4 regions of the Streptomyces sp. NPDC030995 genome follow, and region 1 is predicted to be linked to each of the others. Evidence: riboswitches for the same ligand, from Rfam matches in the RefSeq annotation. Region 1 holds a riboswitch; each other region holds the start of a gene.
The links. Region 1 has a riboswitch for cobalamin ahead of ACZ45T_RS17795 (ABC transporter substrate-binding protein). Riboswitches for the same ligand answer to the same signal wherever they lie in the genome.

Region 2: another riboswitch for cobalamin. It lies ahead of ACZ45T_RS03090 (ribonucleoside-diphosphate reductase subunit alpha); the one in region 1 lies ahead of ACZ45T_RS17795 (ABC transporter substrate-binding protein).
Region 3: another riboswitch for cobalamin. It lies ahead of metE (5-methyltetrahydropteroyltriglutamate--homocysteine S-methyltransferase); the one in region 1 lies ahead of ACZ45T_RS17795 (ABC transporter substrate-binding protein).
Region 4: another riboswitch for cobalamin. It lies ahead of ACZ45T_RS12010 (ABC transporter substrate-binding protein); the one in region 1 lies ahead of ACZ45T_RS17795 (ABC transporter substrate-binding protein).

Annotation. Positions count from the first base shown of each region.
Region 1 is NZ_JBVIFS010000010.1:154,546-158,171, forward strand. Features, by position in the region: gene ACZ45T_RS17790 (FecCD family ABC transporter permease) at 1-584, opposite strand, end outside; gene ACZ45T_RS17795 (ABC transporter substrate-binding protein) at 581-1,816, opposite strand; cobalamin riboswitch at 2,045-2,229, opposite strand; gene ACZ45T_RS17800 (serine/threonine-protein kinase) at 2,566-3,626, shown strand, end outside.
Region 2 is NZ_JBVIFS010000001.1:616,422-620,047, forward strand. Features, by position in the region: gene ACZ45T_RS03090 (ribonucleoside-diphosphate reductase subunit alpha) at 1-1,844, opposite strand, end outside; cobalamin riboswitch at 1,988-2,119, opposite strand; gene ACZ45T_RS03095 (GNAT family N-acetyltransferase) at 2,160-2,672, opposite strand; gene ACZ45T_RS03100 (CstA-like transporter-associated (seleno)protein) at 2,756-2,953, opposite strand; gene ACZ45T_RS03105 (carbon starvation CstA family protein) at 2,950-3,626, opposite strand, start outside.
Region 3 is NZ_JBVIFS010000020.1:104,017-107,642, forward strand. Features, by position in the region: gene aceB (malate synthase A) at 1-162, shown strand, start outside; gene ACZ45T_RS26720 (3-hydroxybutyryl-CoA dehydrogenase) at 159-1,058, shown strand; cobalamin riboswitch at 1,229-1,453, shown strand; gene metE (5-methyltetrahydropteroyltriglutamate--homocysteine S-methyltransferase) at 1,623-3,626, shown strand, end outside.
Region 4 is NZ_JBVIFS010000006.1:20,272-23,897, reverse strand. Features, by position in the region: gene ACZ45T_RS12025 (serine/threonine-protein kinase) at 1-1,325, shown strand, start outside; gene ACZ45T_RS12020 (DUF4352 domain-containing protein) at 1,359-1,862, opposite strand; tRNA gene ACZ45T_RS12015 (tRNA-Trp) at 2,046-2,122, shown strand; cobalamin riboswitch at 2,223-2,362, shown strand; gene ACZ45T_RS12010 (ABC transporter substrate-binding protein) at 2,408-3,403, shown strand; gene ACZ45T_RS12005 (FecCD family ABC transporter permease) at 3,400-3,626, shown strand, end outside.

The DNA.
Region 1 (3,626 bases):
GTGGCTGCCGAGCCGATCATGACGCCGATGACGAGCAGGGTGACGGCCGACCGCACCCACCGTGAGAGCAGCAGTACGAGGGCCAGTACGCAACCGGCGCCGAGGGACGCGGCCAGCACCACGCCCAGGCGTCCCAGCCCGGCCAGGTTCCCGGTGAAGCTGCCGGCCACCCCGCCGGTACCGACCACGACCGCGGCGACGCCCATGCTGGCGCCCGAACTCACCCCGAGGGAGAACGGGTCGGCCAGCGCGTTGCGGAACAGCGTCTGCATCTGTACTCCGGCGACGGCGAGGGCGGCTCCGACGGCAGTGGCGGTCAGCGCGCGCGGCAACCGCACCTCCTCGACGATCACGGCCCACCTCGGGTCGGCACTGGTACCGCCGAACAGGACGCGTACCACCTCCGCGAGGGGCACCTGGTGCGAGCCGGTCGCGATGGTGAGCACGAACAGCGCGGCTGCGCCGGCCGCGAGCGCGCCGACGACTGCGAGGCGCCTGCGCCGCCCGGGCCGCGGCGCGTCCGGAGTCCCGTCCGGGGCACGGGCCGACGTGGCGGCCGCGGTGACGATCGTCCGGGTCGTCACGCCTTGGAGACCTTGGTGTAGAAGGTGAAGTCGTGGCCCTGAGCCTGGTCGGGGTGGAGCAGGGCGAAGAGGTCGGCGAGGACCAGGTCCGGGCGCAGCACGCCGCGCTCGAAGTAGTCGTTGCCGCCGCCGGGGCCTTGCGCCTTGGTGTTCGTCCAGACCTCACCGGCGGTGACGGCCTTCAGCTCGCCGTACCGGCTGTCGGCCTTCACCGCGTCGGCGGTGGTCTTCCACTGCTGGCCGACCAGCCATACGGGTGCCTCGCCGCCCTTGGCGTACACGGCCTCGAAGTTCAGCTGGAGGTTGCCGGTGCCGGGTTCGTCCGCCCACGGGTAGGTGCCGCCGGCATCCTTGATCAGCTTGCCGGCGTAACCACCGCCGGGAGCCATGTTCCAGGTGCCCTGGTACATGGTGCCGGGCAGCACCTGGACGGGCCTGCCCGCCTTGACCGTCTCGGCGGCCTTGGTGGCGACCTTCTGGTAGTCGCCCTCGATGGTGTCGAAGACCTCGCCCGCGCGCTTCTCCGCGCCGGTGAGCGCGGCCATCGCCTTGACCCACTCGGCGCGGCCGAGCGGGCTCGATTCCAGCCACTCGGCGTTGGCGACGACGGCGATGCCGGCCTGGCGCAGCTTGGGGTACTGGGGATCGTCGGTGCCCTGGGTCATCAGCACGTCCGGCTTGGCGCCGATGACCGTCTCGGCGTTGAGGGTGCGGTCCTTGGCGTACTCGATGACCTTGCCCGCCTTCACCCGCTCGGTCACCTCGGCCGAGCTGATGTTGGAGGCGTTCGCCACGCCGGTCAGCACGTCCAGGGTGCCGGTCTCGGTCAGCAGGGGCAGGTGCGTGGTCGAGGCCGAGTACAGGCTCTTGACGGGGGTGGTGATCTGCGGGGCACCCGCCAGGTCGCCGGTCGGCTTCGGCTTGGGGGCACCGCACTTGACCAGCACGTACGACTCGGGCTTGCCCTTGGGGTACGGCTCGTTCACGGTGAGGACCTGGTAGCTCTTCTCGTACCGGAGCGTGAAGTTCTTGGCGTGCTTCACCGCCGACTTGACCGGGAAGTAGTCCTTGCCCGGGTCGAAATCGGTGATGCAGCCGTCACCCGCCGCGGCCTTTGAGTCGGCGGGCCGGTCCGCGCCGCCGTCACCGCACGCGGTGAGTGCGAGCGCGAGGGCGAGAAACGCCGCCGCGGCGGCCGGACGGCGGCTGGGCATGGCTGATCGTACGGACAAGGTGACTCCTGGTGACATGCGTAGAGAAACGCGCACCGGCAACCGGCGCACGTGATGCGGCTGTACGGGAGGGGAACTCCGTGGCGGGAGAAGGCTCTTCAGAGTCCGAGGGAGCGGGCCCGGGAATCAGGCCGGTCCGGCCGGCTCCCATGGGCAACCGGCAGCGCAAAGCTCACACAAGTACGCAGGCACACGAGTGCCACCGCCTCTCCTGGGGAAATCCGCCCCGTACATCGAGGTGCGACGGCGTGAGTCTCCTGACTCGGGATCAACGCTTCTCCGGCCTTCCCACCCCTTGACGGGCGGTGGCCATGGCGGAGTCGCTCCCCCTACACAGTGGCGGTACCGTGCCGGAATCTCACCGGCTTCCTCGTTCCGCCGTCGCTTGACGGACCGAAGCATCCCAGAAGCCGATACGGCGACGCCAGCCCCACAGCTGTGCGACGAACCACAACAGGGCCCACTCTGACGAGAGTCGACTTCGAGGGCGTCGTATCCCTGGGCCTGTGGCAGTGTGTCCGCCCGACTGTCGGGTGTTGGCCGCGGAGTGCGACGTCAGCTCGGTGCACGGTCGCCTGGATGTGAGCCTGTGTGGTGGTACCGAGACGAGAGCCCGATGCCATGACGCATACGGCATCCAGTGTCGCTGATTTCGGCCGCCGCAACCCCTCCACGCTCCTGCCTCTACCCTTGAGGCCGCCGGCTGATCGATGGCGAACAGCGATGGAAGCGATGGAACGGAGCGTGCGGTGAAGGCGGGGGAAGGGAAGGGCGGAGAGCTGATAGGCAAGGTGCTCGGGGGGCGTTACCGGGTGACCTCCATGGTCGGGCGCGGCGGTATGGGAGTGGTCGCCCGGGCGGTGGACGAACTGCTGAACCGAGAGGTCGCCGTCAAGGTCCTGCGTGCCTTCAACGACGCCTCCGCGTCCGAACTTGCCGATCTGCGGACCCGGATGCAGCGGGAGGCGCAGGCCGCCGCCCGTATTAGGCATGGCGGCGTGGTCACCGTGCACGACGTGACCGAGGAGCAGGGTCTGCCGGTCATCGTCATGGAATTCGTCGACGGGCCCTCGCTCGACGACGTGTTGACGGAGCGTGGCCCGCTGGAGCCGCACGAGGCCGCGGCGATCGGCGCCAAGCTGATGGACGCGCTCGACGCCGCGCACCGGGTCGGCGTACTGCATCGGGACGTCAAGCCCGCCAACGTGCTGATGGAGCACGGCGGGAGGGTCGTACTCACCGATTTCGGCATCGCCACCATGGAAGCCTCCGACGACGACGCCATGGCCAAGCTGACCCGCAGCGGTGACATCATCGGCTCTCTCGACTACCTGCCGCCGGAGCGCGCGCAAGGCAGGGAGCCCGGGCCCGCGTCGGACATCTGGTCGCTCGGCATGACGCTCTACGCGGCCGTGGAGGGCACTTCGCCGTTCCGCCGCACTTCCGCGTGGTCCACGTTGTCGGCCATCGTCACCGATCCACTGCCGGAGCCCCGCCGGGCTGGACCACTCGCGCCGGTGCTCCAGGCGCTGATGGCGAAGGAACCGGAGGACCGGCCCACCGCAGACCAGGCGCGCGGCATGCTGGAGCGCGTCGCCTCGGGCCGGACGGTGTCCGAGGGCCCGACTCCCGCCGCCACGGTGGTTCCCGGGGCTGCGGCTGCCGTCGCACCGCCTCCCGGGTTCGGCCCCCCGATGTTCCCGCAGCCTCAGCCTCAGCCTCAGCCTGCCGGCCACCCGCAGCCCAACCTGCCGCCGACGCTTCCACAGCCCGGTGCGCCGGTCGCGGGCCCCGCTGGAGTCCCCACTGT
Region 2 (3,626 bases), on a different contig from region 1:
GCCGTCGGGGCGATGGCGAGGAGCAGGGAGTTGCGCATGCCGCTCTCGGCGACGCGGGCGCGCAGCGCGTCCCAGCGCTCCGGCCAGTTCAGCTCCACGTCGTAGTGGTCCGGGTGCAGGACGCCGCGCGCGGTGCGGGTCTGCTCCCAGGCCGGCAGCGGGCCGCTGCGCTCGGCGAGGTCGCAGGAGGCCTCGTACGCGGCCAGCATGATGCGCTCGGAGAGCTTGGTGGACAGGGCCTTCGCCTCGGGGGAGTCGAAGGGCAGCTTCAGCTTGAAGAAGACGTCCTGGAGGCCCATGGCGCCCAGGCCGACCGGGCGCCAGCGGGCGTTGGAGCGGCCCGCCTGCTCGGTCGGGTAGAAGTTGATGTCCACCACGCGGTCGAGGAAGGTGACGGCGGTGCGGACGGTCTCGTCGATCCGCTCCCAGTCGATCTCGCCGTCCACGACGAACGCGCCCAGGTTGACCGAGCCGAGGTTGCAGACGGCCGTCTCGCCGTCGTTGGTGACCTCGATGATCTCGGTGCACAGGTTCGAGGAGTGCACGACCGTGCCCGGCTCGGCGGTCTGGTTCGCCGTGCGGTTGGAGGCGTCCTTGAAGGTCATCCAGCCCTGGCCGGTCTGCGCGAGGGTGCGCATCATCCGGCCGTACAGGTCACGGGCGGGCATGGTCTTGCGGGCCAGGCCGTCCGCCTCGGCCTTGCGGTAGGCGGCGTCGAACGCGTCGCCCCACAGGTCGACCAGCTCGGGCACGTCGGCCGGGGAGAACAGCGACCAGTCGGCGTCGGCGTTCACGCGGCGCATGAACTCGTCCGGGACCCAGTGGGCGAGGTTCAGGTTGTGCGTACGGCGCTGGTCCTCACCGGTGTTGTCGCGGAGCTCCAGGAACTCCTCGATGTCCGCGTGCCAGGTCTCCAGGTAGACGGCGGCGGCGCCCTTGCGGCGGCCGCCCTGGTTCACGGCGGCGACGGAGGCGTCGAGGGTCTTCAGGAACGGCACGATGCCGTTGGAGTGGCCGTTGGTGCCGCGGATCAGCGAACCGCGGGCGCGGATGCGGGAGTACGAGAGGCCGATGCCGCCGGCGTGCTTCGACAGGCGCGCGACCTGGTGGTAGCGGTCGTAGATCGAGTCCAGCTCGTCCAGCGGGGAGTCCAGCAGGTAGCAGGAGGACATCTGCGGGTGCCGGGTGCCGGAGTTGAAGAGCGTGGGGGAGGACGGCAGGTAGTCGAGGCGGCTCATCAGCCGGTACAGCGAGGCCACTTCCTCGACGGCAGGGACCGACTCGTCCGCGGCGAGGCCACAGGCCACGCGCAGCATGAAGAACTGCGGGGTCTCGATGACCTGGCGGGTGATCGGGTGGCGCAGCAGGTAGCGGCTGTGCAGGGTGCGCAGACCGAAGAAGCCGAAACGGTCGTCGGCGCCCTCGGCGAGGGTGTGCTCGACCAGCGCGTCCAGGCGGGCCGCGTGGGTCGTCACGAACTGCGCGGTGCGGTCGGCGATGAGCCCCTCGCGGTGGCCGACCGCGACGGAGGCGGAGAAGGAGGTGGAGCCCTGGCCGGCGGCCTCGTCGCGGACGGCCAGCGTCAGCAGCCGGGCGGCGAGCTTGGAGTACGCCGGGTCCTCGGAGATCAGGCCGGCGGCGGCCTCGGTGGCCAGGCCGCGCAGTTCGGCGTCGTCCGCGGCGGCGCTGCGGCCGCGCAGTGCGGCGGCGGCGACCCGGCCGGGGTCGGTGTCGGGGAGGTCCGCCGTCAGTTCGGTGAGGGTACGCAGCAGCGTGGCCCCCGGGCCCTCGGTGTTGTCGCCAGAAGTGGACTCGGCGCGCGGTGCGGAAGGCGCGATGGTCACGGCGGGAGCTCTCCCTCGCTCGGCCCGGTCATCGGCGGAGCGGGGCGCGAGCGGGCGCATGCGGGCGCGCGGGAACGCGACGTGCCGCATGGCGTCCACCGGCCCAACCGCGAGGCCCGGACGTGTCGGCACCCGGTTCGGTCGACCCGGGCGCGCTGTCGGCAGGTCCTCGGACTTGGTGTCCGGTAGGCGGACACTTCATACCGTTGCGGGACAGTTCCGGATTCACACCGGATTCCCCTGCGGCGACAGCAGCCATGAGCATACATGTGGGGGGCTGCCGTTGCGCGACCCCCCACATGTTGTGTCGGACTGCTACTGCTGTGGTACGCGCAGCTCCAACGCGTAGGCCAGCAGCGGCACTGAGGGGACGGGGGACCAGTCCCGCTCGGGGATCCGGACGAAGCCCAGCCGCTCGTAGATCCGGTGCGCGGCGGGACTCTGCGCCTGGGTGGAGAGCACCAGACGACTCACTCCTTCGATGGCCCGGGCCCGCTCGATGCAGGCCCGCACGAGGGCTTCGCCCGCGCCCCGGCCACGCCCGGCGCGGGCAACGGTCAGCATCCGGAATTCGGCCTCGTCCGGCCCGGCGATGTCGGCCATGCGGCTGCCGGGCGGCGCGAAGGTCACCCCGCCGAGCAGGGCGCCGCCCAGCGTGGCCACCAGTACCTCGGCGTCGGCCGCCCGGCCGGCGACATCGCGCAGCGCCCGCTCGTAGGAGTCGTCCGTGTTGTCGTCCAGGAGTCCGTCGTCGAGGTACGCCTGCGCGGTGATGTCGCCCAGTTCCTCGTAGTCGTCCGGGGTGGCTGTCCTGATCACGATGTCCATGCCGTCGAGTCTGCAACAGCTGACGCGAAGGGCCGCCGCATTTCCCGGGGGAGACGCGGCGGCCCTTGCGGCAGCGGTGTGGCTCAGCAGCAGCCGAAGCCCTCGCGGGGGTCGGCCTCGCGCGCGTCCGTGCGGGCGCGTTCGAACGCGCGCCGGGTCATGACCGGCGCGTCCGGGTCGTGGGAGCGGGCGTGGGCCGCGTAGCGGTCGTACGCCGCCTCCCCGGAGAACTCCCGTACGTAGAACCGGGCCCTGGCCAGCACGTCCCGTACGGTGCTCACGCCACGGGCTCCTTGAGCCGTCCGCCGCCCGAGTCGAGGCCCGCCGCGGCGAGCTCCGCCTTCTCCTCGGCGGTCGCGATCAGCCCGGCCGGGGCGATGATCTTCGACTCCGTCCACGGGACCTCGGCGAGGGTGACCGACTCGGGCTTGCGGACGGCCTTCAGGCAGGTGCGGGCGGCGTCCAGCAGCACGATGATGATCAGCAGGGCGAAGACCACGGACAGGACCCCGTCCACCGTGGCGTTGGTGACCACGGTGTGCATCTCGTCCATGTTCTTCGCGGGCTTGAGCACCTTTCCGGCGTCGATTCCGTCCTGGTAGGTGCTGCGCTGGGCGAAGAAGCCGATCTTCGGGTTGTCGGAGAAGATCTTCTGGTAGCTGGCGGTGAGCGTCACGGCCACGTCCCACGCCAGCGGAACGGCCGTCACCCACGCCCACTTGAGCCGGCCGGACTTCACCAGCAGGGTGGTGCAGACGGCCAGGGCGACGGCTGCGAGCAGCTGGTTCGCGATGCCGAAGAGCGGGAACAGCTGGTTGATGCCACCCAGCGGGTCCTTGATGCCGACCCACAGGAAGTAGCCCCAGGCGCCCACGACGAGCGCGCTCGCCAGCCAGACGCCCGGCTTCCAGCTGACGTCCTTGAACGGCTTGTGCAGGTTGCCGAGGGTGTCCT
Region 3 (3,626 bases), on a different contig from region 1:
GCGGCGTTGGCCGAGGAGGACCCGGGCGCCCTGGCCGCGGAGGCCCGCGAGGTGTTCGAACGTACCGCCCTGGCCACGCACTTGCCCGCCTTCTTCACCCCGGACGCCTACTCCCGGCACCTCGTCCGCCGCACCGTCGCCGCCGCGCAGGTGCGGTCATGAGCGGCCCCCTGCAGCCCGGCCCCCTGCTGCCCGGCGCCATCCGGCGGGTGGGCGTCGTCGGCGGAGGCCAGATGGGCGCGGGCATCGCCGAGGTCTGTGCCCGGGCCGGCCTGGACACGGTCGTCGCCGAGGCCGACGCGACCGCCGCCCGTGCGGCCCGTGAGCGCGTCGCGACGTCACTGGAGCGCGCGGTGCAGCGCGGCAAGCTCGACCGGCTCTCGGCCGAGGACGCACTGGCCCGGCTGCTGTTCACCGGCGACCTGGACTACCTCGCCGACCGGCAGCTCGTCATCGAAGCGGTGACCGAGAACCCCGAGGCCAAGACCGAGGTCTTCACCGCACTCGACAAGATCGTCGAGGACCCGGGGGCGATCCTAGCCACGAACACCTCCGCCATCCCCGTCATGCGTCTGGGCATGGCAACCCGCCGCGCCGACAGGGTCATCGGCCTCCACTTCTTCAACCCCGTTCCCGTCCTCCCCCTGGTGGAGGTGGTGACCTCCCTGCACACCTCGGCGGACACCGCCACCGCCGTCGAGACCTTCGTCCACGACACCCTGGGCAAGACCGCGATCCGCTCCCAGGACCGGTCCGGCTTCGTCGTCAACGCCCTCCTGATCCCCTACCTCCTCTCGGCCGTCCGGATGGCCGAATCCGGCTTCGCCACCGCGGCCGACATCGACGCGGGCATGGAGCTGGGCTGCGCCCATCCCATGGGCCCGCTCAAGCTGGCCGACCTCATCGGGCTCGACACCGTCGCCGCCATCGCGCAATCCCTCTACGACGAGTTCAAGGAACCGCTGTACGCCCCGCCACCGCTGCTCCGGCGGATGGTCCAGGCGGGGCTGCTCGGCCGGAAGGCCGGCCGCGGGTTCCACACGTACGGCCGGGGCTGAGGGGCTCCGGCGAGCCGCAGGGCATGAGGGGCCCGTAGCGGTGTGAGCGAGGCGCGCAGTGGCCTGGTGAGCCACTCCGCGCCTTGCTGCCTTGGGCGTTCACCGTCCGCGTGTCCCAGATCACCGTCCGGGATGTGAGCCGTGCTACCCGTCCGGCGCGACGCGGGCCTAGGGTGGCCGGTGCAGCTGGTTCGCCCCGTCCGCCAGGCGGGATGCGTCGTAAGAGGGAACCCGGTGGGAATCCGGGACTGCCCCGCAGCGGTGAGCGGGAACGACCGCCGTCATGAGCACTGGGACCGGAACCGGTCCTGGGAAGCGACGGCCAGTAGGTGCCCGCCGGGAAACCGGCAGGCGTGCCCGCGAGTCCGAAGACCTGCCCGTTGCCCGTACGCGACCGATCGCGCACGGATCCCGGTGACCTCGTGGGCGGGTCCGGGGGAGTACATGCGAGGCGGACATCCGCGCGTTCCTGTCGGGGCGCGTTCACGGTCCGCCCGCTTGGTCACCCCTTCGCGCCTCCGGCCGGTCACCGGCCATGGAGACACGCTCGCGAAGGAGAGTCCCGTGACCAGCAATTCCGCACCCGCACCTGCTCCCGCACCCGCTGCCACACCCGAACCCGCGGCCGCACGCGCCACCGTCCACGGCTACCCCCGGCAAGGCGGGAACCGGGAACTGAAGAAGGCCGTCGAGGGCTTCTGGAAGGGCCGCGTCACCGCCGACGCCCTCCGGGAGACCGCGGCGGACCTGCGCCGCTCGAACTGGAGTCAGCTCGCCGACGCCGGCATCCACGAGGTGCCCAGCGGCGACTTCTCGTACTACGACCACGTCCTCGACACCAGCGTCATGCTCGGCGCCGTCCCGGAGCGCCACCGCGCCGCGGTGGACGCCGATCCGCTCGACGGCTACTTCGCCATGGCGCGCGGCACCCAGGACGTGGCCCCGCTGGAGATGACCAAGTGGTTCGACACCAACTACCACTACCTCGTCCCCGAGCTCGGCCCCGACACCCGGTTCACGGCGCATCCCGCCAAGCAGGTCGCCGAGCTGCGCGAAGCGCTCGCCCTGGGGCACACCGCCCGCCCCGTGCTGGTCGGACCGGTCACCTACCTGCTCCTCGCCAAGCCCGCACCCGGTGTCGCCGCGGACTTCGTGCCGCTCACCCTGCTCGACCGGCTGCTGCCCGTCTACGCCGAGGTACTGGCCGAGCTCCGCGCCGCCGGAGCCGACTGGGTCCAGCTCGACGAGCCCGCCCTCGTCCAGGACCGCACCCCGGCCGAACTGAACGCCGCCGCCCGCGCCTACCGCGAACTGGGCGCCCTCACCGACCGGCCCAAGCTCCTGATCGCGTCCTACTTCGACCGGCTCGGCGAGGCCCTGCCCGTCCTGGCCAAGGCCCCGGTCGACGGACTCGCCCTCGACTTCACCGACCGCGCCGCCGCCAACCTCGCCGACCTCGCCGCCATCGGGGGCCTGCCCGGCAAGCGCCTGGTCGCCGGCGTCGTGAACGGCCGCAACATCTGGATCAACGACCACGAGAAGTCCCTGGCCACCCTGGCCACCCTCCTCGGCCTCGCGGACCGGGTCGACGTCGCCGCCTCCTGCTCGCTCCTGCACGTCCCGCTGGACGCCGCCGCCGAGCGCGACATCGACCCGCAGGTCCGCCGCTGGCTCGCCTTCGCCCGTCAGAAGACCGCCGAGATCACCACCCTCGCCCGCGGCCTGTCCCAGGGCACCGACACCATCGCCGCCGAACTCGCCGCCAACCGCGCGGACCTCGCCTCCCGCGCCAACTCCGCCCTCACGCACGACCCGGCGGTCCGGGCCAGGACCGCGGCGATCACCGACGCCGACGGCCGCCGCTCGCAGCACTACACCGAGCGGTCCGCCGCCCAGCGCGCCCACCTCGGTCTTCCGGTGCTCCCCACCACGACCATCGGCTCCTTCCCGCAGACCACGGACCTTCGGACCGCCCGCGCCGACCTGCGCGCGGGACGCATCGCCACGGCCGCCTACGAGGAGCGCATCGAGGCGGAGATCCGCGAGGTCCTCGCCTTCCAGGAGAAGACCGGCATCGACGTCCTCGTGCACGGCGAGCCCGAACGCAACGACATGGTCCAGTACTTCGCCGAGCAGCTCACCGGATACCTGGCCACCCAGCACGGCTGGGTCCAGTCCTACGGCACCCGCTACGTACGCCCGCCGGTCCTGGCCGGGGACATCTCGCGGCCCGATCCGATGACGGTGCGCTGGACGACGTACGCCCAGTCGCAGACGCCCAAGCCGGTCAAGGGCATGCTCACCGGCCCCGTCACCATGCTCGCCTGGTCCTTCGTCCGCGATGACCAGCCGCTCGCCGACACCGCCCGCCAGGTCGCCCTGGCGCTCCGGGACGAGGTGACCGACCTGGAGGCGGCCGGCACCTCCGTCATCCAGGTCGACGAGCCCGCCCTGCGCGAAACGCTGCCGCTCCGTGCCGCGGACCACGCCGACTACCTGGCCTGGGCCACCGAATCCTTCCGCCTCACCACCAGCGGCGTGCGCCCGGACACCCAGATCCACACCCAC
Region 4 (3,626 bases), on a different contig from region 1:
TGCCCGGGCCTTCACTGTCGCAGGCCGTCGCCCGGCGCGGACCGCTGCCGGTGCCGGCGGTGCTGTGGCTGATGGCGGGGGTGGCCGAGGCACTCCAGGCCGTCCACGGCGCGGGCATCGTGCACCGGGACCTGAAGCCGTCGAACGTGCTCCTGGCCGCGGACGGGCCCCGGGTCATCGACTTCGGGATCTCGCTGGCATCGGGCGTCACCGCGGCCACCGGGACGGGCAACGCCATCGGCACGCCGCAGTACATGGCGCCCGAGCAGGTGTCGTCGGGCGAGGTCACGGCAGCCAGCGACGTCTTCACGCTGGGCCAGACGGCGGCGTTCGCGGCGCTGGGCGAGGCGCTGTACGGAGACGGCCCTCAACTGAGCGTGATGTTCCGGATCGTGCACTCCGAGCCCGACCTGTCCCGCCTGCCGGAACAGCTGCGTCCGGTGATCGCCCGGTGCTTGGCCATCGATCCGAAGGAGCGGGCCACCCCGGCGGATATCGTGGCGTGGTGCAGGCAGCGGCTGGGGGCGGACGCCGACGCGGGCGGTGGTCCGGCCGTCTGGCGCGAGCTGATGGGACCGGAGGTGGAGATACCGGCTCCGGTTCCGGATCCCACCTCGCTGCGCACGACGCCGCTGCTCCGGCGCCGGCCTGCGCCGACGCAGGCCGCGCCGGAGGAACGGCGGGCGCGCAAGCGGCGCGCCGCGCTGATCACCGCCGCGGCGGTGGCGGCGTCGGCACTGCTGCTCTCGGGCCTGGCCTGGAGGTTCATGGACGACGCGGGCAGGCTGCTGCGCGACCGGGACGGGTCCCCGGCGGCCCAGAAGACCCCGTCGGCGTCGGGCTCGTCCGCGGGCTCGGCGTCGGGATCCGCCGCCTCGGCGACCGGCGGCGGGACGGCGGGAGCCTCCGGATCGGCGTCGAGCACGCCCAAGGAGTCGAAGCAGCCCACGGCCGTCCCGTACGCCGGGGTGCGCCTGGACGTGACGAACTCGGCCGACCTCAGGGAACCGGTTCAGCGCCAGGACCGCACCGGGGACATCCGCCTGAACTGCGAGAGGACCGGCTGCGATCTGGAGAGCGACGCAAGCGTGATCACCAAGCTGTTCGAAGATCAGAACGGCTCCCTCGACGTGTGCCGGGCCGCCCTCACGGACGTCGACACCCGATCCTTCGGGCTGGCCGGGGCGGCGAACGGCAGCGAGTTCTGTATCAAGCACCCGTCGGGGGACATCGCGCTGTTCGTGATCCAGAACAAGTCGCTCGTGGAGTTGAAGAACTGGACCAAGTGGGTGACCGCGGACATCACGGTCTGGCCCGCGTCCTGACACCGCAGGCCCGCGAAGATGCCCCGACGGGGCTTACGGCAGGCTCCACTGGCCCACGTCGTCGGCCAGGCCGCCGTTCAGGGCGAACTGGACCGCGGCCAGGCCGGCGTCCTTGGGGAGCCGGAAGCTGACGAAGCCCTCCGTCGTGCCACCGGGGTCGAGCGTGACGGTGTCGGGGAAGTTCGGCCCGGCGGTCGTCGGGAGGTTGAGCCCGGTGAACCGCTGCCCGGTGGTGTCCAGCAGATGCGCGGAGGGTGCGGGGGAGTCCTTGTAGACGGCGGTCCCGGTGTTCTCCAGGTGGAGCCGCACCGCGACGAGCCGGTCGGCGCCGCCGGGCTCGGGGGTGGAGGAGCTCGCGGGGGCGGCCGGGTCGACCACCTGCGTGAGCCTGACGTCGAGCCGCTGCCCGGGCTCGTTGCCGGCGAGGGAAACCGTCTCACCCGATCCGCCGGGGGCTGCGGCCAGCAATGCGGGGACGAGGAGCGCGACCGCCGCGAGGAAGCTCCGCGAGCGGCCCGGTGCTCGGCTTCGGGGCATGGCGGAACCTCCCGATCCACGGGCTGCCCTGCCCACGATCCTCCGTGCCCGCGGGTCCCGCCACCCGCGACCCGCGACCCTGCCGGGCATCGACCGCTCGACATGTCCGCTGTCTCGAGAGGCGGACACGAGCCAAAAACAGTGGATCTTCGGACCCGGCCGTGCCATGGTTGGTCCCAGCGAAGGGGTGTAGCTCAGCTGGTCAGAGCGCCGGTCTCCAAAACCGGATGTCGTAGGTTCAAATCCTGCTACCCCTGCCACAGGGAATGAACGAAGGCCCACATCAGCAGTTGATCCTGCTGACGTGGGCCTTCGGTGTTCCGACGGTGCATCAGACCCCTTCCGGAGCCGGTGACGCGCGCTCTGGCAGACTGGGTCGCGTTACCCCAGGCGGTGCAGGACAGGAAACCGGTGCGATTCCGGTGCGGTCCCGCCACTGTGACCGGGCATCCCTCGCGGGAGACCGGGAGTCAGACACTGACGCACCGCCTCTGCTCGTCCTTCACGTCGACCAGGGGACGCGGATCCCCCGGAGAGGCTTCGCCATGTCGCGTACCCGCGCCGTTTTGCGCGCATTCCTGCCTGTCGCACTTCTGATACCCCTGGCCGCGTGCAGTGGTTCACCAGGCGCGCGGGAGCACGGGGAGGCCACGGAGTCCGCCGCCGCGCCCGGGTTCCCGTACACCCTCACCAACTGTGGTGTGAGCAGCACCTATCAGGCCCCGCCCCAGCGCGCCGTCAGCATGAACCAGCACTCCACCGAGCTGCTGCTCGCCCTCGGGCTGGGCGACCGGATCGTCGGATCCGCCTATCTCGACGACGCCGTGCTGCCGCTCTACCGGCCCGCCTACGACAAGATCAAGGTGCTGGCCAAGGAGTACCCCTCCAAGGAGATCCTGCTCGGCGCCGACCCCGACTTCGTGTACGGGGGGTACGCCAGCGCCTTCGACAAGGCGCAGGGCCGCGACCGCGAGGGGCTCGCCAAGGCGGGCATCAACTCCCGGCTCAACGTGGAGTACTGCTCCGAGGGGCGGGTCGGCTTCGACCAGCTCAAGACCGAGATCACCGAGGTCGCGCGGACCTTCGGCGTGCCCGAGCGCGGCGCGAAGCTCGTCGAGGACGAGCAGCGCCGCATCGACGCCGTGACCGCCCGGGTCAAGGACAAACCCCGGCCGTCCGTCTTCGTCTATGACTCCGGCGAGGCCTCCGCCTCCACCTCGGGAGGCAATGGCATCGGCAACGAGATCGTCTCCCTCTCCGGCGGGACGAACGTCTTCGCCGACCTCAAGGACACCTTCGGTGACGTGTCGTGGGAGAAGGTCATCGAGCGGGCGCCCGAGGTCGTCCTCATCTACGACTACGGCGGCACCACCGTCGAAGCCAAGAAGCAGCGACTGTTGAACGACCCGGCACTCGCCGGGGTTCCCGCCGTCAAGAACCGGCGGTTCGTCGTCCTGCCGCTCTCCTCCGCCGTCCTGGGCGTGCGCGTCGCCGACGCCATCGAGTCCCTGGGCCGCCAGCTCCACCCCGACGCCGCGTGAGGCTCCGTACCGCCGCGGTCCTCCTCGTACTCGTCGGCGCGCTCGCCGCGTCCGCCGTCGCGGGTCTGGCGCTGGGGCCCGTACGGATCGCCCCGGGCCGGGTGTCCGACATCGTCCTCGGCGGTCTGTCGGGCGAGCGGCGCACCGGAGCCTTCGCCTCCATCGTGTGGGACGTCCGGATGCCGCGCGTGCTCCTCGGGGCCGTCGTGGGCGCCGGGCTCGC